Regions from separate parts of the Mesorhizobium sp. M1E.F.Ca.ET.063.01.1.1 genome, predicted to be linked through region 3. Evidence: riboswitches for the same ligand, from Rfam matches in the RefSeq annotation. Region 3 holds a riboswitch; each other region holds the start of a gene.
The links. A riboswitch is a leader RNA that binds a small molecule or an ion and turns the genes downstream of it on or off. The one in region 3 is predicted to bind S-adenosylmethionine.
Positions count from the first base shown of each region.

Region 1: it holds a riboswitch for S-adenosylmethionine, as region 3 does, so the genes downstream of both, EOA29_RS04405 (O-succinylhomoserine sulfhydrylase) here and EOA29_RS10550 (hypothetical protein) in region 3, are expected to answer to the same signal.
Region 2: it holds a riboswitch for S-adenosylmethionine, as region 3 does, so the genes downstream of both, EOA29_RS07155 (homoserine O-acetyltransferase) here and EOA29_RS10550 (hypothetical protein) in region 3, are expected to answer to the same signal.

Region 1 covers NZ_RZSC01000026.1:8,742-16,266, forward strand. The annotation lists gene EOA29_RS04400 (ceramide glucosyltransferase) at 1-573, shown strand, start outside; gene EOA29_RS04405 (O-succinylhomoserine sulfhydrylase) at 612-1,799, opposite strand; SAM riboswitch at 1,874-1,951, opposite strand; gene EOA29_RS04410 (2'-deoxycytidine 5'-triphosphate deaminase) at 2,098-3,192, shown strand; gene EOA29_RS04415 (ABC transporter substrate-binding protein) at 3,286-4,053, shown strand; gene EOA29_RS04420 (IS4 family transposase) at 4,413-5,702, shown strand; gene EOA29_RS04425 (alkaline phosphatase family protein) at 5,758-6,597, opposite strand; gene EOA29_RS04430 (ABC transporter ATP-binding protein) at 6,690-7,525, opposite strand, start outside.
Region 2 covers NZ_RZSC01000054.1:1,234-8,758, reverse strand. The annotation lists gene EOA29_RS07185 (DUF2125 domain-containing protein) at 1-314, shown strand, start outside; gene EOA29_RS07180 (sugar kinase) at 323-1,270, shown strand; gene EOA29_RS07175 (prephenate/arogenate dehydrogenase family protein) at 1,274-2,212, opposite strand; gene hisC (histidinol-phosphate transaminase) at 2,219-3,322, opposite strand; gene EOA29_RS07165 (hypothetical protein) at 3,521-3,952, opposite strand; gene EOA29_RS07160 (hypothetical protein) at 3,949-4,203, opposite strand; SAM riboswitch at 4,359-4,436, shown strand; gene EOA29_RS07155 (homoserine O-acetyltransferase) at 4,529-5,698, shown strand; gene metW (methionine biosynthesis protein MetW) at 5,790-6,404, shown strand; gene EOA29_RS07140 (glycosyltransferase family 2 protein) at 6,472-7,464, shown strand.
Region 3 covers NZ_RZSC01000098.1:842-8,366, forward strand. The annotation lists gene EOA29_RS10545 (selenium-binding protein SBP56-related protein) at 1-1,401, opposite strand; SAM-I-IV-variant riboswitch at 1,905-2,002, shown strand; gene EOA29_RS10550 (hypothetical protein) at 2,041-2,613, shown strand; gene EOA29_RS10555 (hypothetical protein) at 2,627-2,869, shown strand; gene EOA29_RS10560 (hypothetical protein) at 3,121-3,723, shown strand; gene EOA29_RS10565 (hypothetical protein) at 3,955-4,554, opposite strand; gene EOA29_RS10570 (hypothetical protein) at 4,653-5,534, shown strand; gene EOA29_RS10575 (HipA family kinase) at 5,723-6,520, shown strand; gene EOA29_RS10580 (hypothetical protein) at 6,634-7,440, shown strand.

The DNA.
Region 1 (7,525 bases), on a different contig from region 3:
GGCGAAGCGCTTGGCCTTGGCTTCGCGCAGGGCAAGAGCATGCTGTGGAACAAGCCGATGCTCGACGCAAATGGCGGTATCCAGGCTTTGGCCGCCGAGATCGCCGAGGACGCGGCCGCGACCAAGCTGATCAACGGCCTGGGACTGCGCGTCAATCTCGTCGCCTCGCCCTTCGAGCAGCCGCTCGGCCAGCGCCGGCTTGCCGAAATCTGGTCGCGCCAGGCGCGCTGGGCGCGGCTGCGCCGAGTCACCTTCCCGCTGTTCTTCGCGCCCGAAGTCCTGACCGGCGTGGTTGTGCCGCTGATTTTCGCGCTGGTCGCGGCGGCAAGCGCCGGTGTCAGCCTCCCCACCGCGGCGCTTTGCGTGCTGGCGATCGCCTATGTGCCGGAATGCCTGCTCGCCTGGTCCAAGGGCTGGTACCTGTCGCCGCGCAGCGTCACTGCGATGATCGTGCGCGACCTGATGCTTCCCGCCATCTGGGCGCGCGGCTGGCTGGGCGGCGCGGTCGAGTGGCGCGGCAACGCCATGACCATCCGCACCAAGGCGATGACCGAGCTGGAGGAGATCGCCTGAGCCGCGCCCAGGCGATCTCGTCATCAGCCTGCAATCCGCTACTTTGCCGCTTTCAGCGCCTGTTCGACGTCGGCCAGCAGATCGTCCGTATCCTCGAGGCCGACCGACAGCCTGAGCGTGCCAGGCCCGATGCCGAGTTCGGCGCGCGCCTCGTCGCTCAGGTTCTTGTGCGTCGTCGTCGCCGGATGGGTGATGAGGCTCTTGGCGTCGCCGAGATTGTTGGAGATCAGCACGATGTCGAGCGCGTTCTGGAACGCGAAGGCCGCCTGCTTGCCGCCCTTGACGTCGAGACAGATCAGCGTCGAGCCGCCCGACATCTGCTTTTTGACGATATCGGCCTGCGGATGGTCGGCCCGCCCCGGATAGATGACGCGGGCGATCTCCGGCCGGCCGGCCAGGAAATCGGCGATCTTGCCGGCGCTCTCGGTCTGCTGGCGCACACGCAGCGGCAGCGTCTCCAGGCCCTTGAGCAGCGTCCAGGCGTTGAAGGGCGACAGGCTCGGGCCGGTGTGGCGGAAATAGTCGTGCAGGTTCTCGTCGATCCACTTCTTGTCCGACAGGATGACGCCGCCCAGACAACGGCCCTGTCCGTCGATATGCTTGGTCGCCGAGTAGACGACGATGTGAGCGCCGAGCTGCAAGGGCTTCTGCTGCAGCGGCGTTGCAAAGACATTGTCGACGACCAGCCGCGCGCCGATCGAATTGGCTAAAGCGGCGACCGCGGCTATGTCGACCACCTCCAGCGTCGGATTGGTCGGGCTTTCCAGGAAGAACAGCTTGGTGTTCGGCCTGACCGCCTTTTCCCAATTGGCGATGTCGGTGCCGTCGACCAGCGTCGCTTCGATGCCGTATCTGGGCGCCAGCGTCTCGACCACCCAGCGGCAGGAGCCGAACAGCGCGCGGGCCGCCACGATGTGGTCGCCGGCCTTGACGCTGCACAGCAGCGCCGCGCTGACCGCCGCCATGCCGGAGGCGGTGGCGCGGGCGTCTTCCGCGCCTTCCAGCGCGCACATGCGCTTCTCGAACATGTCGACCGTCGGGTTGGCGTAGCGCGAATAGATGAAGCCGGGCTCCTCGCCCTTGAAACGGGCTTCGGCCGCCTGGGCCGTTTCATAGACATAGCCCTGGGTGAGATACATCGCCTCGGCGGTCTCGCCGAAGCCGGAACGCAGCGTCCCGCCATGCACGAGTGCCGTCTGAGGTTTCCAATCGCGCGTTTTGCTCATCGCCCTAATTCCACTCGCAAAGAACAGTCCAAACACAAAAAAAACCGGCCGCGATGTCGCAACCGGTCCATACGGCCTTGCGGCCAACGGTCCTTTAGCGACTTGTTTAACGTGGCTGCAAGCCGACCGGCCAAATCACCACGGGATAACGACCCTTTAGACCCGCGCCGCGCTTGCGTCAATTGCCGGCTTGATTAAGAGGTTTGTACCAGGCAGATACCGCAGACCGTTTGCGGTTTTGCGGCAAGAGCCTGCAAAAGAACCACGCACTTGCCCGGCCTTCGATCGGAGCCAGACCTTGCGGCAGACAGGCATTCTTCCGGACCAGGACATCGCGGCGCTGTTCCAATCGGGTGCGCTGAAGTCGCCGCGCGCGCTCGACACCAACCAGATCCAGCCTGCCAGCCTCGATCTCAGGCTGGGCGACACGGCCTTCCGCGTGCGCGCCTCCTTCCTGCCCGGCCCCGATCATCTGGTGGCCGACAAGCTCGACCGGCTGAAGCTGCATGAGTTCAGCCTCGCAGAGGGCGCGGTGCTGGAAACAGGCTGCGTCTACATCGTGCCGCTGCTCGAAAGCCTGGCGCTGCCGGCGCAAGTGTCCGCTTCGGCCAACCCGAAGAGCTCGACCGGACGGCTGGACATTTTCACGCGCGTCATGACCGACCGCGGCCATGAGTTCGACAAGATCGCCGCCGGTTACCATGGCCCGCTCTATCTCGAGGTCAGCCCGCGCACTTTCCCGATCGTCGTGCGCGCCGGCTCGCGCCTGTCGCAGATCCGCTTCCGCATCGGCAACGCGGTGCTGTCGGAGAAAGAACTGCGCGAGCTTCACCGGGCCGAGATGCTGGTCGCCACCGAGCCGCCCAACATTTCCGGCGGCGGCATCGCGCTCTCCATCGACCTCGACGGCGACAAGGACGGTCTGGTCGGCTATCGCGGCAAGCATCACACCGGCCTCGTCGATGTCGACAAACGCGCCGCGCAGGACGTCGTCGATTTCTGGGAGCCGATCTACAAGAGCGGCGCCGGCGAGCTGGTCCTCGACCCGGACGAATTCTACATCCTGGTCAGCCGGGAAGCGGTGCATGTGCCGCCGCTCTATGCCGCCGAGATGACGCCTTTCGATCCGCTGGTTGGCGAGTTCCGCGTCCACTATGCTGGCTTCTTCGACCCGGGCTTCGGCCATTCCGCCGCCGGCGGCAGCGGCAGCCGGGCAGTGCTCGAAGTGCGCAGCCACGAGGTGCCGTTCATCCTCGATCACGGCCAGATCGTCGGGCGCCTGGTCTACGAGCACATGCTGAAGCGGCCGCGGGCGCTCTACGGCAGCGATCTCGGCTCCAACTACCAGGCGCAGGGGCTGAAGCTCTCCAAGCATTTTCGCGCGGCGCGCTGATCCGCGCTGCGATCAGGCTGTGCTTGCTCAGCCTCGCGCGCCATGCTTGGCTGCGCTTCACCGGCTCCAGAACCTGACTGAGGGAGAACGAAAATGCAGATATCCAGATGGATCGTATCGGCAGCGGCGGCCGCCGTGCTGGCGCTTGGCGCCGGTTCCGCGATCGCAGCGGAAAAGATCAAGATCGGCACCGAGGGCGCCTATCCGCCGTTCAACACCATCACCCCTGACGGCAAGGTCGAGGGCTTCGACATCGACATCGCCAATGCGCTCTGCGCGCAGATGAAGGTCGAATGCGAGATCGTCACCCAGGACTGGGACGGCATCATTCCGGCGCTGCAGGCCAAGAAGTTCGACGCCATCATCGCCTCGATGAGCATCACCGAGGAGCGCAAGAAGCAGGTCGCCTTCACCCACAAATACTACACCACGCCGCTTGCGCTGGTTGCCCCGAAGGACAGCCCTCTCACATCCACCGATCCGGCCGCATTGGCCGGCAAGACGGTCGGCGCCCAGGCCTCGACCACCCAGGCCGACTATGCCCAGGACGCCTATGGCAAGGCCGGCGCTGAGGCCAAGCTCTACCCGACCCAGGAGGAGGCGATCACCGATCTCCAGAATGGCCGCCTCGACGCCGTCATCTCGGACAAGTTCGTGCTAGTCGACTGGCTGAAGAAGGCGAGCGACGGCTGCTGCAAGCTGGTCGGCGACGTCAAGGGCACCGAGACCGAGGCCGGCATCGCCGTGCGCCTGGAGGACACGGCACTGCGCGACAGGCTGAACGCGGCGATCGACGCCATCGTCGCAGACGGCACCTACAAGAAGATCCAGGCCAAGTATTTCGACTTCGATATTTATTGAGGTTGAAGCTGCCGCGCGCCTTACCTTCTCCCCCCTGTGGAAGGTGGCCTCGCGAAGCGAGGTCGGATGAGGGGTGTTCCAGGGAACGCCAACGCTTCGCTTCGCTGGAACACCCCTCATCCGTCTCGGCGCTTACGCGCCAATCCACCTTCTCCCACAAGGGGCTAGCGTGCGCACACATTTGCTTCGTGCTGTGGTCAAGCGTGAAGAGGCGCCGTCGGAAAATGGCTTGAAGCGGTTGAATTGTATGTGATTCTGTAGCCGCCATTGTTGATTCTGGAGGTTTCGACGATGGCTTCGTTGCTTGGCTACTTCGGCGACCTGCGCCTGCAAAAAAGGGGAGCATGGTTCTGGAGCGCATGTTTGCGCGTGTCAGCACGGGCATGCGCCGGCTGGCCGACACGCGCGCCGAGAAGGTCGCATTCACACGCCTGTTTCGCAATCGCCACGTGAGCACGCAAGAGATCATCCGCACGGCGGCGGCGCGAACCGCCGAACTGGCCGCCGGCCGCCACGTGCTGATCATCGAGGACAGCAGCGAGATCAACTATGAAGCCAAGGCTTCGCGCAAGCGCGGCCTCGGTCGTGTCGGCAATGGCACCGATATCGGGCTGTTCGTGCATCCGGCGTTGGCCGTGGATGCCGTGGACGGCTCGGTCCTTGGCCTTGCAGGCGCCACGATCTGGCGGCGCGAGGCAGAGAAGGCGGATGACTACCAGGCGCTGCCGATCGAAGCCAAGGAAAGCCACAAGTGGATCGGCACCGCCAAGGCGGCATGCCAGGCGCTGACCGACGCGCCGCAGATGACGGTGATCGGCGACCGCGAGGCCGACATCTACGAAGTGTTTGCAAGGCTGCCCGACGAGCGCACCCATGTGCTCATCCGCGCTGTACGGGATCGGGCCTTGGGCACGCGGGGCGAGCGCCTGTTCGGCGCGATCGCCAAGACGCCGGAAGCCGGCCGCATTGCCTTCGAACTGCAGGCCCGACCCGGCCGGCCGGCCCGCACCGTCGAACTGGCCGTTCGCTTCACCGCGGTGAGCTTGCGCCAGCCCCGCCTTGGCGCCGACAGCCGCGATCCGCGCGAACTCACGCTCAACATGGTGGAAGTGCGTGAGATCGATCCACCTTCGGCCAAGGACGCGGTGATCTGGCGGCTGTTGACCACCCACAGCGTCGAAACGCTCGCCGATGCCTGCCGCATCGTCGACCTGTATCGCTCGCGTTGGAGCGTCGAACAGCTGTTTCGGACCGTGAAGTCGCAGGCCATCGATCTGGAGGAAAGTCTCATCGCCGACGGCGATGCACTCGAACGTCTGGCCGCCCCCGCTCTGGTCGTCGCCACCAAGGTCATGCAACTCGTACACGGGCGTGGTTCGCCGGGCCAGCGCTTCCAGGCCGCACACCTCTTCGATCCCACCGAGATCACCGTCCTGGAAGTGCTCATCGCCAAGCTCGAAGGCAAGACCCAAAAGCAGAAGAACCCGCACCCCACGCACACGCTCGCCTGGGCCGCCTGGTGTATCGCCAGGCTCGGAGGCTGGAACGGCTACGAAAAGGAACGCCCGCCAGGGCCCATCACCTTCACCCACGGCCTCAGACGCTTCAACGCCATCACACACGGCTTCGTTCTGGCCTCGCAAAAATGAGCCCGAAGCAAATGTGTGCGCACGCTAGCCCACAAGGGGAGAAGGGGACGGCGATTCACTCCAAAAACGGCTTCGCCTTCATCGTCGCCGGAACTTCCACACCGAGCCGGCTCAGCACCGTCGGCGCGAGCTGCAGCTGGTCGAGCAGCGTATCGGCCTCGGGACCTTTGCCCGGGCCGAAATAATAGAGCGCGAAATCCTGCATCTCGTCGTCGTGGCCGCCGTGATGGCCGCGGTTCGTCTGGCCGTGGTCGGCGGTGACGATCACCTCGTAGCCGGCCTGGCGCCAGCCGGGCAGGAAGGCGGCGAGCATGCCGTCCATCGCGTAGCAGGCGTGGTCCATCTCGTGGCAGTCATGGCCGAAGCGATGACCCATGGAGTCCAGCGTGCAGGTGTGCAGGATGCCGTAGTCGATGCCGTGGCGCCTGGTGAGCATGGTCAGCGTCGCGAACAGGTCGACGTCGCTCGGCGTCATCTGGTTCCTGAGATTGTAGCCGGTCATGGTGTGGAAACGGCCATGCGTGATCGGCCCGCCGGGCTCGTCGAACTCCATGTCCTCGACGAGGTCGAACGGATGGGAGCGGAAGAACTCCGACCAGTAGGAATGGGTCACCGCGCCGGTCTTGCCGCCGGCCTTGCTGACCTCCGAGAAGATATCCGGCTGCTCGACCCGGAACCGGTTCTCGTTCGACAGGATGCCATGCACCTGCGGCGTGACCCCGGTGTGGATCGAGGCGTAGCAGCAGGCGGAGGTCGACGGCAACACCGAACGCATCTTCCACACCTGCGCCTCGCCCGACTGCGCCCAGCCTTCGAGATTGCCCATCAGCCGTCGCCAGTTCCGGTACGGCACGCCGTCGAGGATGATGAGCAACAGTTTGGATGTGAGCGCCACGGGCGGCTCCATGCGGTCTTGCGGGAGAGATCAGCATCGAGGGCCTGGCCAGTCCGGCCAAGCCCCAGAAACGCAGAGAAGAGGACGCCAGCTCAGTTGCCGGCGCTTTCCATGCGCCGTCCCGAGATCGCCTTCTCCAGCCAGCCGATCTCCATTTCCGGCACGGAGGAGAGTAGGAGGTCGGTGTAGGCGTCGAAGGGCGGCGTCAGCACCTTGCTCTTGGAGCCGTAGCGGACCACCTCGCCGCGATACATCACGGCGATCGAATCCGCGATCGACTTCACCGTGGCAAGGTCGTGGGTAATGAAGAGGTAGGCGACCTTCTCGACCTGCTGCAGGTTGAGCAACAGCTTGAGGATGCCATGTGCGACCAGCGGGTCGAGCGCTGACGTCACCTCGTCGCAGATGATCAGCTTCGGCTTGGCGGCGAGCGAACGGGCGATGCAGACGCGCTGCTTCTGGCCGCCGGAAAGCTCGGCCGGATAGCGGTCGATGAAGCCCTTACCCATCTCGATCTCGTCGAGCAGCTCGGCAACGCGCTTGTCGCGCTCGCGGCCCTTCATGCCGAAATAGAATTCCAGCGGCCTGCCGATGATGGTGCCGACCGTCTGGCGCGGGTTCATCGCCACGTCGGCCATCTGGTAGATCATCTGAAGCTGGCGCAGGTCCTCCTTCGGCCTGTCCGAAAGCCTGTTGCCGAGCGTGCGGCCGTCGAAGACGACGCTGCCCTGCTCTGGCGGCAAGAGGCCGGTGATGGCGCGCGCCAGCGTCGATTTGCCGGAGCCGCTCTCGCCGACGACCGCCAGCGTCTGGCCCGGATAGATGTCGACCGAGACGTTCTTCAGCACCTTGACGTGGCCGCCGCCATAGGCGGCCGTCACGTTTTTCACCGACAGCATCGGCGCTGTGCCGGGCTGTTGCTCCTGGT
Region 2 (7,525 bases), on a different contig from region 3:
AAAGCCTGCGCGGCCAGTCGGTCGACATCGCCAAGCTCGACCTGTCGTCGGGGACGGCGCGCCTGACGGTGTCCGGGCCAATCTCTGTCGACGCCGAAGGCCTGATCGACGCTAATCTCACGATCAAGCTCAAGGACCCCAAGGCGGTGGCGGCCATCCTTGCCGGCGCCATTCCCGAGCATAAAAGCGAGATCGAGCAGGGCTTTGCCGGCATTGCCATGCTCGGCAGCGAGCCGTCCATGCCGCTCAAGGTCGTCAAGGGCAAGGCTTCGCTCGGCTTCATCCCGCTCGGCAAGATCAAGCCGGTCGATTAAGGACTGCAATGGCGGGCCCGGTCAAACTGCTCAGCGTCGGCGCATTCACCCTCGACACGATCCTGCGCGTCGACCAGCTTCCCACGCATCAGGGCAAGTTCATCGCCAGCGACGGCGTCCAGATCGCCTCCGGCATGGCGACGAGCGCCGCCTGCGCCGCGCATCGCCTCGGCGCCCACGTGTCGCTTTGGGCGAGCGCGGGAGACGATGCAGTCGGCGACCGGTTGATTGCCGAGATCGAGGCGGAAGGCGTCGACTGTAGCCTGGTCCGCCGCGTCGCCGGCGCGCGCTCGGCGCTGGCCGCGATCCTGGTCGATGCCCATGGCGAGCGCATGATCGTGCCGTTCTACGACGGACAAGCTCAGGCCGACCCAAACACGCTGCCGCTTGCCGATCTTTCCGCCTTCGACGCCGTGCTGGTGGATGTGCGCTGGCCGGGCGCCGCCGCACTTGCCTTGACGGCAGCCCGGGACGCGGGTTGTCCGGCGATCCTCGACGCCGATACAGCACCGGTCGAGGTGCTGGAGCGGCTCTTACCTTTAGCCTCGCATATCGTCGCCTCGGAACCTGCGGCGCGCATCGTCTGCGGCCACGCGCTCGACCCGGAAAGCGCCTGCGCCGATCTTGCTTCGCGCACCGACGCCTTTGTCGCGGTGACCGGAGGCGCTGCCGGAACCTGGTGGCATGACCGGGAAAGCGGCCGCGTCCGACATGTCGAGGCGCCGAAGGTCAAGGCTGTCGACACGCTGGCCGCCGGCGACGTCTTCCACGGTGCTTTTGCCGTCGGCCTTGCCGAAGCGATGCCGCCCGAAAAGGCGCTGCGCTTTGCCAGCGCCGCCGCCGCGCTCAAATGCCTGCGTTTCGGCGGCCGGCTCGGCGCCCCTGACCGGGCCGAAACGCTGGCGATGATGGCGGCCCACCGGCCGCCAGCGCAACAGAGCCGTGAAGGCTGCTGAGATTCAGGTTTTGATGTCGGGGTGCTCGACCGCCTGGCGTCCGAAATCCGGCACGTCGATGTCCTGGCCGGCCTCGATGATCGAGCGGCGGATGGCGCGCGTGCGGGTGAAGAGGTCGAACAGTTTTTCGCCGTCGCCCCAGCGGATCGCCCGCTGCAGCGAGGCCAGATCCTCCGAGAAGCGCGCCAGCATCTCCAGGATCGCGTCCTTGTTGTGCAGGCACACGTCGCGCCACATGGTCGGGTCGGAGGCCGCCAGACGGGTGAAGTCGCGGAAGCCGGAAGCGGAATATTTGATGACTTCCGTCTTGGTCACCGATTCCAGGTCGTCGGCGGTGCCGACGATGTTGTAGGCGATGATGTGCGGCAGATGCGAGACGATGGCCAAGGTCATGTCGTGATGCTGCGGGTCCATCGTGTCGATGTTGGAGCCGCAGCGCCGCCAGAACTCCGACAGCTTCTCCAGCGCCTCCGGGTCGGTGCCCGGCAGCGGCGTGAAGATGCACCAGCGGTTGTCGAAAAGATCGGCGAAGCCGGCATCCGGCCCCGATTTTTCCGTGCCGGCCAGCGGATGGCCGGGGATGAAATGCACGCCCTCCGGCACATGCGGCTCGATCTGCGCGATCACCGAGGCCTTGGTCGAGCCGACGTCGGTGAGGATCGCGCCCTTCTTCAGTGCCGGCGCGATCTCGGCGGCGACCGCGCCGGACGATCCGACCGGCACCGAGACGATGACGAGATCGGCGTCGCGCGCCGCTTCCTTGGCCTCGGTCGTGTAGGAATCGCCGAGACCGAGTTCCTCGGCTCGCTTGAGGGTCGACTTGCTGCGCGTCGCGATGGCGATATGGCGCCCCAGGCCCTCGCGCCGGATGACGCGGGCGAGCGACGAGCCGATCAGGCCGATGCCGACCAGCGCTATTCTTTCGAACATCGGTGATGTCATGGTGCTCTAGCTTTTCAGGAAAGTCGTCAGCGCTTCGACGACGCCGCGGTTGGCCTCTTCGGTGCCGATGCTCATGCGCAGCGCGTTGGGAAAGCCGTAGCCGGTGACGCGGCGCAGGATATAGCCGCGCGCGCTCAGATAGTCGTCCGCGGCCGCCGCCGAATGCCTCTTGTCGTCGGGAAAATGGATCAGCACGAAATTGCCGACGCTGGGCGTCACGCGCAGCCCGAGCAGGGTCACCTGTTCGCTGACCCAGGCCAGCCATTTCTCGTTGTGTGCCACGCTGCGCTCGACATGGGCGCGGTCACGGATCGCCGCGATCCCCGCCTCGATCGCGGTCGCGTTGACGTTGAAGGGACCGCGCACCCGATTGATCGCGTCGACGATATGCGCCGGCCCATACATCCAGCCGATGCGCGCGCCGCCGAGGCCGAGCTTGGAGAAGGTGCGGGTCATGACGACGTTCTCGGAACTGCCCGCCAGCTCGATGCCGGCTTCGTAGTCGTTGCGCCGCACATATTCGGCATAGGCCGCGTCGAGCACCAGAAGCACGTTCTTCGGCAGCGCCGCGTGCAGCCGGCGCACCTCCTGGAACGGCACATAGGTGCCGGTCGGATTGTTGGGGTTGGCAAGGAATACGATTTTCGTACGCGGCGTGACGGCGGCCAGGATCGCGTTGACGTCGGCGCGCTCGTCGGTTTCCTTGACCGCCACCGGCTTGGCGCCCGCCGCCTGGATGTAGATCTTGTAGACCATGAAGGCATGTTCGGTGAACACGGCTTCGTCTCCGGGCGCCAGATATGTCTGCGCCAGGAGGCCCAGGATCTCGTCGGAGCCGTTCGAGCAAATGATGTTTGCCGGGTTGAGGCCATGCACCTCGGCGATCGCCTCGCGCAGCCGGCGGGCGGAGCCGTCGGGATAGACGTCGAGCTTCGCCGCCACCTCGCGCGCGGCCTCGATCGCCTTCGGCGAGGGCCCGAGCGGATTCTCGTTGGACGACAGCTTGTAGACCTTCGTCACGCCGGCGGGCGCGGTGCTCTTTCCCGGCACATAGGCCTCGATGTCCATGATACCCGCGCGGGGCGTCGGACGTGGCTGATCCTGCTTCATGTCACAAATCCGTCGAGAAGGCCTTATTCTGGGCCGCAGCGGGAATACAGGCCGTGACTGGCAATGTCGAGAGGTCTGCCGCATGTCGCCCAAAAGTGTGCAGCGGTTCTGAGACAACGACATGCATCAAAAACAAAGGCTTAAAGCGTAGCGCGTGTATCCGTTTCAGCGCGATGCGCTTTTAGCCAAGTACCGGCGTCAATCGTCGCGGCTGACAACCCGGGCTTTGCGCGCCTGCTGGAGTTGCAGGATTCCACGGCGCAGTTGGTCGAACAAAGCCGGCGGTAGCATTCCATAGGCATAGCTGCCATCGGAACGCTGTCGAACATCATAGCCGGGCCAAAGGAAACGGTTCAATTCATCAAGGCGCAGCCAATGCCGGCCGCCGTCGAGGCCAAGGGTCCGACATACCGCCGGCGGAATCTCGATCGATGCGGAACTATCGGATGGCGGGCGATGCGTAATCGGTGCCACTATCGTGCGGATGTGACCATCCGCCTCACGGGGCGTGGCGACAACGATCGCGCAAGGGCGATCCTTAGCACCTTCGACATCGCCACGGTCGTGTTCAGTGCTCCAAAGAAAACTATAGCGAATGACGAGACCCGGCCTTGGAACCGGCAGCGTCACTTCGGCTCCACGCCATATTCGGCAGTCTCGATGGAGGCGATCGTGTCCTCATCCAACTCGCCCACGATCAGGATTTCGCGCTCGCGGCGCTTCAGCAATTCGTAGTGCTCGAATTCGGCGGCAGAGAGATACGCCCCGACAATCCGGCCATGACTGGTCACATTGATGACCTTCTTGGCGATGGCTTCGTCCTGATACTTCGCGAAATTTCGGGCGAAATCGCTCGCTGGAACTGCGGTGTTGCGTGGCATGTCTGCCTCCATCTGATGCCAGAGAGCGGTCAAGCGACCGAAATAGATCGTGCAGATAGCCGCTAACCTATTATATGTAATCTGCGCAAATTACGCAAGATTGGCGCGCCATACCGCTGCCGTTGACGTTCGTATTCCGCAGACGTAGAAGAGCAATGAACTTCCGTGGTGATTTGGCCGGTCGGCTTGCAGCCACGTTAAACAATTCGCTAAAGGGCCGTTTGCAACCTGTAACCGGCTTTGCGAAGGCAAGCCGGTTTTTTGTTGTCCGCTGCCGGCCGGACACCGCATCTGTGAAGTCGATGCGGACTGGATGGGGAATGGGATGGCCGCTCAGCGCGCTGCAAGGACCAACAACGAGGCCGACCATCCGTCGAGCCCGGTTTTGCAGCTCGGCCCCGACAAGCCGCTGAAGCTCGATGCGGGCACGGTGCTGTCGCCCTTCCAGATCGCTTACCAGACCTACGGCACGCTCAACGACGCCCGTTCCAACGCCATCCTCGTCTGCCACGCGCTGACCGGCGACCAGCATGTCGCCAACACCAATCCGGTGACCGGCAAGCCGGGCTGGTGGGAGGTGCTGATCGGTCCCGGCAAGATCATCGACACCAACCGTTTTTTCGTCATCTGCTCCAACGTCATCGGCGGCTGCCTCGGCTCCACCGGCCCCGCCTCGACCGATCCGGCGACAGGCAGGCCTTATGGCCTCGACCTGCCGATCATCACCATCCGCGACATGGTGCGCGCGCAGCTCATGCTGGTCGACCATTTCGGCATCGAGAAGCTGTTTTGCGTGCTTGGCGGCTCGATGGGCGGCATGCAGGTGCTGGAATGGGCCGCCAGCCATTCGGAGCGCGTGTTCTCGGCGCTGCCGATCGCCACCGGCGCCCGCCATTCCTCGCAGAACATCGCCTTCCACGAGGTCGGGCGGCAGGCGGTCATGGCCGATCCGGACTGGCACGGCGGCAAATATCTCGATTTCGGCAGGCGCCCGGAAAAGGGGCTCGCCGTGGCGCGCATGGCGGCGCATATCACTTACCTCTCGGAAGCAGCGCTGCATCGCAAATTCGGCCGCAACCTGCAGGACCGCGAGGCGCTGACCTTCGGTTTCGACGCCGATTTCCAGATCGAAAGCTATCTGCGCCATCAGGGCATGACCTTCGTCGATCGTTTCGACGCCAACTCCTATCTCTATCTGACCCGCGCGATGGACTATTTCGACCTCGCCGCCGACCATGGCGGGCGCCTGGCCGATGCCTTCGGCGGCACCAAGACACGCTTTTGTCTTGTGTCCTTCACAAGCGACTGGCTGTTCCCGACGGGAGAGAGCCGCTCGGTCGTCCATGCGCTCAATGCTGCCGGCGCCTCCGTCTCCTTCGTCGAGATCGAGACCGATCGCGGCCACGACGCCTTCCTGCTCGACGAGCCGGAACTGTTCGCGGCCATCCACGGCTTCATTGCCTCCGCAGCCCGCGCCAGGGGGCTCAGCCTGTGAGCGGCTCGCGATCCCTGATGCATCTCACCCAAAAGTGCGCAGCGGTTTTGGGAGAGCGACATGCATCAAAACAAAGATCGGAAGTGTGCCCATGAGCGTCAACCGCGCCCAGCGCGTCGATCTCGACGTCGTCAGCAATCTCATTCCGCCGAATTCGCGCGTCCTCGATGTCGGCTCGGGCGACGGCGTGCTTCTGGAGCTGTTGCAGGAGACCAAGCAGGTCGACGGCCGCGGCATGGAACTGTCGCAGCGCGGCGTCAATGAATGCGTGGCGCGCGGCCTCAGCGTCATCCAGGGCGATGCCGACAAGGATCTCGGATTCTACCCCGACAAGGGCTTCGATTTCGTCGTGCTGTCGCAGACCCTGCAGGCGACCCGCAATCCAAAGCTGGTGCTCGACGAGCTGCTCCGGATCGGCAACCGCGCCATCGTCTCCTTCCCCAATTTCGGCCACTGGCGGGTGCGCTTCTCGCTGCTGATCAAGGGCCGGATGCCGGTCACCAAGGACCTGCCCTATTCCTGGTACGACACGCCGAACATCCACTTCTGCACCATCCGCGACTTCGTCAATCTGTGCGAGGAGCTTGGCGCTACCGTCGAGAAGGCGACCGCGCTCGACGCCAACGGCCAGAAGATCGGTCTGTCGATGCCCTGGTGGTTCTGGAACTTCTTCGGCCAGCAAGCGGTGTTTTTGTTGAGGCGATAGGCTCATCGTTGACGGCGGGGCCCAGAGCCTTATAGCGATATGGCTCAGGCAAACTGATTGCGCAACGATGGTCGACAAACGTCCAACCTATTCAATTGTCGTAGAGATGGAAAATGCCCAGTTCATAGACTGGGACGAGATGGGCGTCGGGCTGACCGCCTTGGCGCGCGAGATCGCTGTGGTCTCCTCAACCGGCTTCGCCAGACCGAAAGTCGTTATCTCTCATGCCGGACAAAATGCGGACACCTCATCGTTGCAAAGCCGCATCGAGGCAGAAGCGCCGCAGCTGACACAGGTAGCCGAAGTGACCTTCACGGCCTGCCCCAGCGGCCGGTACTACGAACTCAAGAACCATGGCGTGCGTTTGGCTGAAGGAAAAATCGTCGTCTTCATGGATTCCGACACGGTTCCCCAGCAGGGTTGGCTCTCAGCCCTGCTGGCGCCCTTTCACGATGCCGAACCCATCTGCGTGAACGGCCATACCTACCTTTCGTACGACGATTTCTTTTCGCGGACCTTCGCCTTGATCTGGTTCTTCCCGATGGCCCAGGGGGACGAAAGGTTTGCTTCGAAACGTGCGATCAATGCCAACAACGTTGCCTTTCGACGCGACTGGATTGCCAGCCATCCGTTCCCGGCACACAACGGCTTCAAGGTGTCCTGCACGCTGCTGATGCATCAGCTTTGGCGCGAGGGTCATAGAATCGTCAATGTCGATGCGCGCGCCTATCACTACTCGCCGCGGGGCTGGCGGTTCTTTTGTTGGCGCGCGCTGGTGACCGGCAGGGACGCCGACCGGAAATTCGTCGCGCTTCATGCCCCCAACCGCAGCCAGCGGATCGCGAAGTCGTTCAGCCGATGGGGGACCATGTCGTGGCGCACGACACGACGCGTGATAAGTCATGCGTCGCAGACGGGCATGCCGCCTTGGCAGATTCCGTTTTCGCTGGCGGTAGGGCTGGCCTTTTATACCTTGGCATTTTTCGGCCAATTCAGCCTGGCAGCCCGCCTCGTTCGCGACGAGATCGAAACCGTGCCTGACTTCGTCGGGCACAGTTGAGAATAAATCGCCTGCAAGTGTTGCATTCAAACTGCCTGACTTTGGGGAAATTCGCTCTGAC
Region 3 (7,525 bases):
TCACACCGACGGATAGCAGAATGAATCCGTCGAGCAATCGCCGCCTTCCAGACGAATCTGGTGCGCGCGATACCCCTCGGGGAACTCGACATAAAAGTCCTTGTCCAGAGTGATGCCACCGTTCTCGCCGACATCGGCCTTAACCATGGCTGCCGGGATGCCCCCGGGATAGAACTGGTCGTCCCAGGTCGAATAGAGCGAGTTGGTCCAGTAAATGCGTTTGCCGTCGCGGCTGATCTCGACCATCTGTGGTCCGCCCCTGTAATCGCCGCCGCCGGGATGCCTGGTCTTGCGCGTGATGCCGCCAATATGGACGGACCCTGCAAGCCTGGGCTTCATCGGATCAGTCACATCATATTGGCGCATCTCGCCGGTGCCCCAGCAGGATACGTAGAGGAAGCGGTCGTCGAGCGACAGGTCGATGTCGGTTACCAGCGGCGGGACCGCCTCGAAGCCCTGCAGAAGCGGCGGCAGGTCATCCTTCGCGGCTGCCTCGGGCGGAATGGTCGCCGTCTTTTCGCAATGGAATTTGCCGTCCTCGCGCCACCATGTCCAGATCGATCCCTCGAGGTTTGTCGTGTCAACGACCACTCCGATGAAACCGTATTCCTTTACCGGGTCATGGGCCGGGCGGACTTCCAGTGCCATCTGGTGATTAGCTCCCAGATCAATGGTCTGCACGTTCCTGCGTTCACGCAAATTCCAGAAATGCACCCGGTGTCCGTATTTGTTCGACAGGAGATCTTCCGGGACAATGCCCTTCTCGAACTGCGGCGGAAGTGCCCACTCGCTCGACACCATGTAGTCGCGTGGCAGGTTCCACCAGAAATCATACTGCTTGTCCTGTGGCCCGCGATCGATCTCATAGCGCCCGAGGACATCGAACGTCTGGCAATCCATGACAAAGATGCCGGGAGGTCCGTCGGTGCCGTCAGGGCCGCCGCCGCCGAGCGTCGAGACATAAATACCTTCCGGACCGCAGTGAATCGTATGAGGCCTGGAGTATCCGGTCTTGGCAAACACTTCTTCCGGCTCGATGACCTTGTGGATCTTGGCCTTGGTCGGTCCGCCCTTGGTGTCTATCACGTAGATGCGCGAGGATCGCATGCCGGGAATGATCAGAAAGCGGCGCTCGAGAAACGGGTGACCGTTCAGCGGCGAAAGGGCCGAAGAGCAGGCGTTCCAGCCGAAATGGTGAAACTCGTCGCCCTTGTTCGGCATGATCACGCTATGGACGACCTTGCCGTAGTCCTTTGACTGCGGGTTAACGTCAACTATTGCTAGTCCATCAGGCTGGGAGAAGTCGGCGCTCAACATCAAAGTGTAGGCAAAGCTTTCGACGGGCGCCTGCATCGCGAGCTTGGCAGTCGCGTGGAAAGTCGGGTCTGGCCGTATAGTCATTGTCGTCCTCCCTGGGCGGGTTAAGCAGCCCGACAATCAGGGGCACGACCTGTGATGTGCTAGGATGCCCGCTGAAGATGTCGGGGCGCCTTGTTTTTCGCACGCTATTTTCGTGCGGCTTTTTGAAGAGTCTCACGGATCCTGTTGAACTGCAATCTCGACCTGTTTCACCGCACACCTCTGTGAGCGACGAGCGCGTTGCCCGCCCACCAGACTGGATAGGCGAGCCCCGGCAATATCAAGATAAGTGGGCAGCGCACGGTCAAGCTACGCTATGTCGGAATGGCTGCATCTGGCGCATGGCCGTCATTCGTGCTGGTCCCAGCGGGCGACAGCTCACCACCCATCTCGGCCATTGGCGGCAGCCAGCCGATAGAGTTTTGACCACCAGGAATGCCAGCGTATGAGATCGCCGCAGCGGGGCGGCTGATGTTGCCGTCGATGCCTCCGGCCTCCACCACGAGGAGAAAGCTTGCCGAAGTACAATCGCTTTGTTAGACCAAGCCCTGCATCCAGAGAGGGCCTCGGCCCCGCCAACCAGCCTTGACCGGCAACGGTGGCATGACGATGTGGCCCTCAACAGGCAACAGTAGGTCGCCAGCCCTCCAGATACGTGTGAAACCATGGAGGGCTTTTTTCGTGTTGACGAGGCGAGGTTTTCTGATCGGGGCGGGCGGCCTGCTCACGGCTGCATTCGCAAAGGACGCTCAATCCTTCGTTCGCCGGACGGCACAACCCCTGCTCGCCAAACCGGTGGCGGTGGCCGAGACGATGTATTGGTATGACGGCGGAGAGCAGGGCTACCTGCTCACAATCGGTCCGTGGGGCTTCTGCCCGCCGCCGCCGACCTGGCGCGAGTTCTTCACCAGAGAAAGCGTCGGATACCGGACAGAACCCGAAATTCACGCCATCTGGGAGGAGTATGGGATCGGCCCAAAGGACTACGATGACCCGGTTGACGGGTGGTTCTGGGAAACCCGCTTCGATCTTGAGAAAGGTCCGTGCGCAAGGGCCTACCGCCTGCTGACGAAGCTCGATCTTGGTCCAAGACTCGTGCGCGGGACCGATGACCCGCATTTGGTGTTCCGCGACGGTGACGCCGCCAACGGCGACAGCCGGTGGGTCGATGCAAGGGACAAACTCACGCTTTCCCTCCTGCAGGCTCGGCTGATCGATCTGCAGCTCCCGATCCGCCTTGCAGAAGGGATTTGAGGGAATGTCCGGCATGATCGACGACGACCCCGCGCCGACCGACAACGCGCAGATGGCTGAGGGTGGCCCGCAGGAGCCAATCGAGCCTTACAGGTGCCGTTATTGCGGCTGGATGACCACGGTGTCGAACGAGGCGGCGGCGCGCCTGTGTATGCGGTGTGTCCGGTTCGAGGGCGATGTGCATCCGGCGGTGACCGGAGCACGGATCGCGGCGCACAACGCGCTCATCCTAGGCATGGTCAAGAAGAGGGGCTGAAGGCAGGGCAACTGCCATTGCCCCAACGCGGCGGGTTTCCCGGAGACCGGGGGCCATGCGAATTGGGGCCCCTGGCTTGGGACCCCTGACCTCTTTCCTTCTCTGAATATATGTACCTCGCGACAAGTTTTTGGATGCGAAGCTAACGACCTGAACAAGCCTCGCCGATATAAATCTGCAAACCAAATGGTTCGTTGAAGGGCTTTGCAATTGGTAGAACAAGCAGCAGAGCCGGGTGGCGGGAGTTGGCGATGGCGATGCGATTGCGTTTTCTTGTGACTTGTTTGGCTGCAATGATCACCTCAGCACAAGTTCGTGCTGCTGAGGTGGAAACGGCCCTCTGGAAGAACGTTGGAAATTGGAGCGTATACGTTGATCGTTCCATCCAATTTCAATGCTTCGTAACCACTCTTTATGAGGACTACACTATTTTCCGCTTTGGCTTTCTGCAACCGGGTTCAAGTGCGGCCCTTTACCTTGCAATTGGTAACTTAAATTGGACATCAATTGAAGAAGGGAAGGGCTACGATCTAATCCTGCAGGTCGACAATGAAGCTGGCTGGCGATCACCAGCTACAGGAATGAGGTTTGGCACACTGCCGGCTCTCGCCATCGGCACCAATGAGCCGGGCTTCGTTGAGCAACTGATGCGGAAACACTCTTTGCGTGTCTTTTTCAACGGTCGGCAGGTTCTTAACCTTAGTCTTCGGGGCTCGAATGCTGCTCTGAGGGAGATGGGAGCATGCCAAAATGCGGTTGATGCCTCCTTGGGCGCGAACCGCAACTCTCAACCCAAAGACCCTTTCACTGGAGTTGGCGATCCAGCGCCGAAGAAGGACCCGTTTGATCTATAGTGATTTGGAGGGGTCTCAGGGCATGGTCACGGGACAAGCAGGATGCAGGGCAGGCGGCTCTCACTCCGATGTGGCGGCACCCGAGCAGGGAACGGCCTGATGCCTGGTGGCACAGCCTCGCTGAGGTCAAGCGGCTGGCCGAGGGGAAGGTGCTGAGCGTCGACCGGCCTCGCTCTGGCGACGTCTACGGCAGCCGGGTAAGTCGCCGGGTAATGGGAGGTTATATGCATCCTAATTGCGGCTCTCGATGAACAGGCCGAAGAACTCTTTTATGTTCGTTGCAAATGCATTGGACATACCCTGCACGAGCTCGGTTTCGGACCCCCCGGCCCCGATTACATCTTTGTCCCAAAGCACCAGATCGCCGGCTCGTGGCTTGACGTCGAGCGTGCCTTCTCGACCGCCTTGCTCGACGGCATTGGAATAGAAGGAGGTGGCCTCAAGCCTCATATAGATTGCGCTCGGTGTGCCGCGTGCAGCCCGGATCGTCGTTTCAAGGATGATGGAGCGGGTTTGTTTCACCTTGAATGAAACTCGGCCCCAGGGTTCACCACTCAGATCTTGGAACGGGATCTTCGCACTTGCGGCCAGCAGGCGTGCCTCGGCGGACGCGCTGGCGCAAAGCTGTTTCTGCATGGCGTCGCTATCATCATCTGGCACGCACATGAAGATGATGCCTGCCCACTCACTGAACTGCTGACGATTAAACTCCTGCTCGAGGTCCTGCGCCCAAGCGCTCGCAAACAGGATCGGCCACGAAACCGCCGCCACAAAAAAGAGCGGCGGAATTCGGACAGGATGCCTGCATATTGCACAAAGCGAGCGCCTCATGCTCAAACCTTTGTGGTTGTTCCAATACCGAACAAGTAATACGAAATGTTACGGCAACGCGAGTCGTTTCTATGTTGCGTGTGCACGGGAGCGGGACCATGATCTTCGGAAAGAGCGCGAACAAAATCACAAAGCGTTACAGCGAATACGACGACAGCCCGAAGTGGACACTCCTCGACAATTTCAACATCCAGGAAGAGGAAAAAGGCGACGGAAGCCGACCATTCGTTCGAAAATGCCTACCGAAGCGCCTCCGCGTCACGCTGACCAGTGTGCAGGTCATCAACTCTTTCGACTGGAAAAAAGATTTAGACGAGACCACTGCATCGCGTGGCTACGACAGCAGGTCCAGGATCGAGTTCGACGGAACTTTCGACGAGAGGATCACCGTCTTCACGATGGAGAGCGGCGCAGTCGAGACGTTTTCCGAATTCAAGAGTGGCTCGATCTGCCCAACCACCAGGGACGAGATCGGCGGCAAGAGAAACGCCACCCTGACAGACGGTATCTTTAGTGCCGGAGGCAGGGGTCCAAAAGTCCCGGACGGCGGGCTGATGGAGGGCGAGCCCGGTCGCATAAATCATTTCCCGGAGGAACACTCCCTCTTGATAGCCCTGCTTGTAGATGAAGTAGTGTTCGACAAGCTTGTGAACATCGTCAGCCGAGCGGCGTCGATCCAACTAACCCTGCTTTGCGAGTTGTTTGAGGGCGAAGTTTCCGCAGCGCTTTCAGGGCCTGGCCAAAGCGAATACGGGCTTTTGCTGAGCGAGGGCAAACATTACGCTCGCGCTCGGCTCGACGGAATTACCGTGTTCGGCAATAAGCCGGCGCTCGTCGAATACCGCTACCAACCATCCGATCCGGACGAAGCGCATATTTCCCTGGAACAAAGCGTCGCCTCGCTCGACCACCGCCTGCAACACATACTATGGGCGCTGATCGCCATAGCTGCGCTTCTTGTGATGATCATCCTCCGATAAAGGCGTCTTCAAGAGCGACCGCAACCACCGTAGGCGACCAATCCCGTCGGACGCCTCATTCGCGGAGGCGCCCCAGCCTGCCACCTGCTCGTCGGCAGGCGACCTGACGAATTTCAATTGCCACACCGCACCTTTGCGGTTTAGCTGCGCCCTGACGATAGGATCAAAATCCTTCGTTGGGGGGATGCATGGCAGAAATCAAGTTTGCGACCGTGTTGCTTGGCGCGTTAGGATTCAAGGAAGGCAACGTCAACGAGACTTTTCGCGGACAGGTCCTGCTTGAGGGCGACGTTATTAAGCAGGCAATCATCAAGGACCTCGATCTGATCCAGCTTTGCAACGAATTGCTGGCATTCTGCTTGGCGCGCCATGTCGGCTTACCGATCCCGGATAGTTTCTTGGGGCTGGTGCGCCCCGGCGTCTTGTCCGTCGCCAAGGCCCCGAGGCTCCCTGACGATTCCCGGTTGGTCTTTGTCAGCACCGATGTGAAGGTGCCGAATGTCACGTTTCGCCTGCGCACATCGACACCACAAGGGCAGCAAGCAATCATCGACCAGATTTCCAAATGGGCGGATTTGGGAAAACTGTATGCGTTCGACGCATGGATCGCCAACATCGACCGGCATCACGGCAACCTTCTATTTGGCAACCCAGGAGATGCTTGGCTGATCGATCACGGGCATTGTTTCACCGGCCCTGCATGGGGACCAGGCGATCTGGACCCCGCTAAGGAATTTGCCAGCCGGTTGTCCGAATGGATGACACCATTCCTGACCTTGGAGCAGAAGCACGATCGGCGCGCCGAGGCGCAGGCCGTAGAGGCTGCGCTTTCCGGTTTCGATGCAGCAGAATCTGCGAAGTCCAGTCGTGTGGCGGACCTTATGCCGATGGATTATGTCGAGGCGCTGAAACAGTTTCTGGCGCAGCGTAGTGCTAAGATCACTTTCCATGCCAGCAAAGCCCTGAACGTGCCGGTGATGCTATGAGCCTTCGACTGGACACAAGCCACTTTCCATTGCTCGGGCAAAGCGTCCGTGCTCATTGGGCGCCCATCCTGCTCGAACCGATTTCAGGGTCATATGAGCGATTTGTCGTGGGGGTGGCTGCCGCCAATGCCACTGGCTTTCACGTCGAACTGGCAAACGCCCCCGAGAAGTTGCGGTGCTTCTATGGCGACGATGCCGACACCGTTTTGAGGGTCATCGAGTTGGCCGGCGTGTGCTTGAAGGAGGATCTGGCCGCGAGATCAGTTGAGGCGTTGTTTGCACCCGACCCGCCCGTTTCCGGTATTACCCTCGGGAAATGCAGCGAGGCCGAAGGTATCAGCTTGCGGATGTTGGCTCAAAGCTGGATGGCGGCACTTTCGTCCCTGTATTCCTCCACCAACGAACAGGATCTACCGCAGCCGCTAATGCTGGCCGAAGAAGATACCGAGGGGCAGCGAGTAGGCGACCGCCTGCCGTTTTTGGTCTGCGATTTCGTGAAATCCCAGCGGGAGGGCTTCGGTCAGTATTTTAGTGCCGATCTTCGGGAGGGGCGCGCGCGCCGGGCGAAAGGCGGGAGCCATCGCGTTGTCATAGACTATGCTGGGCCAAAGCTGGTTGCCAACTTCGGGACACTGAAAGCGGGTGCCATCACCAACTCTGTCCACCTGATCAAGCGGCGCCTTTGGGACTTGAAGGTGGAGCGTGACCGGGAGCCACACAACGCCTTGTCGCGGGCGCATGAGATGATCTTGCACAGGCCTCCGAAGGATGACCCTCAAGTTTCCGAGCAGCAGCAGGCAAATATCGGCGATGCGCTTGAAGATCTTGAGCAACAGGCCGACCAAGAGGAACTGCGCCTGCTGGCACTCGACACGGTTCAGGCAATCGGCCAGCGCGTTCTCCACTATGAACTGGCATGACCGCTGCCACGGTGCGTCGAGCGCATCGACACCTTGCGACCGAGCCGGGGCGGATGGCCGATTCGGGAATTTTGGGGTTTGCAAT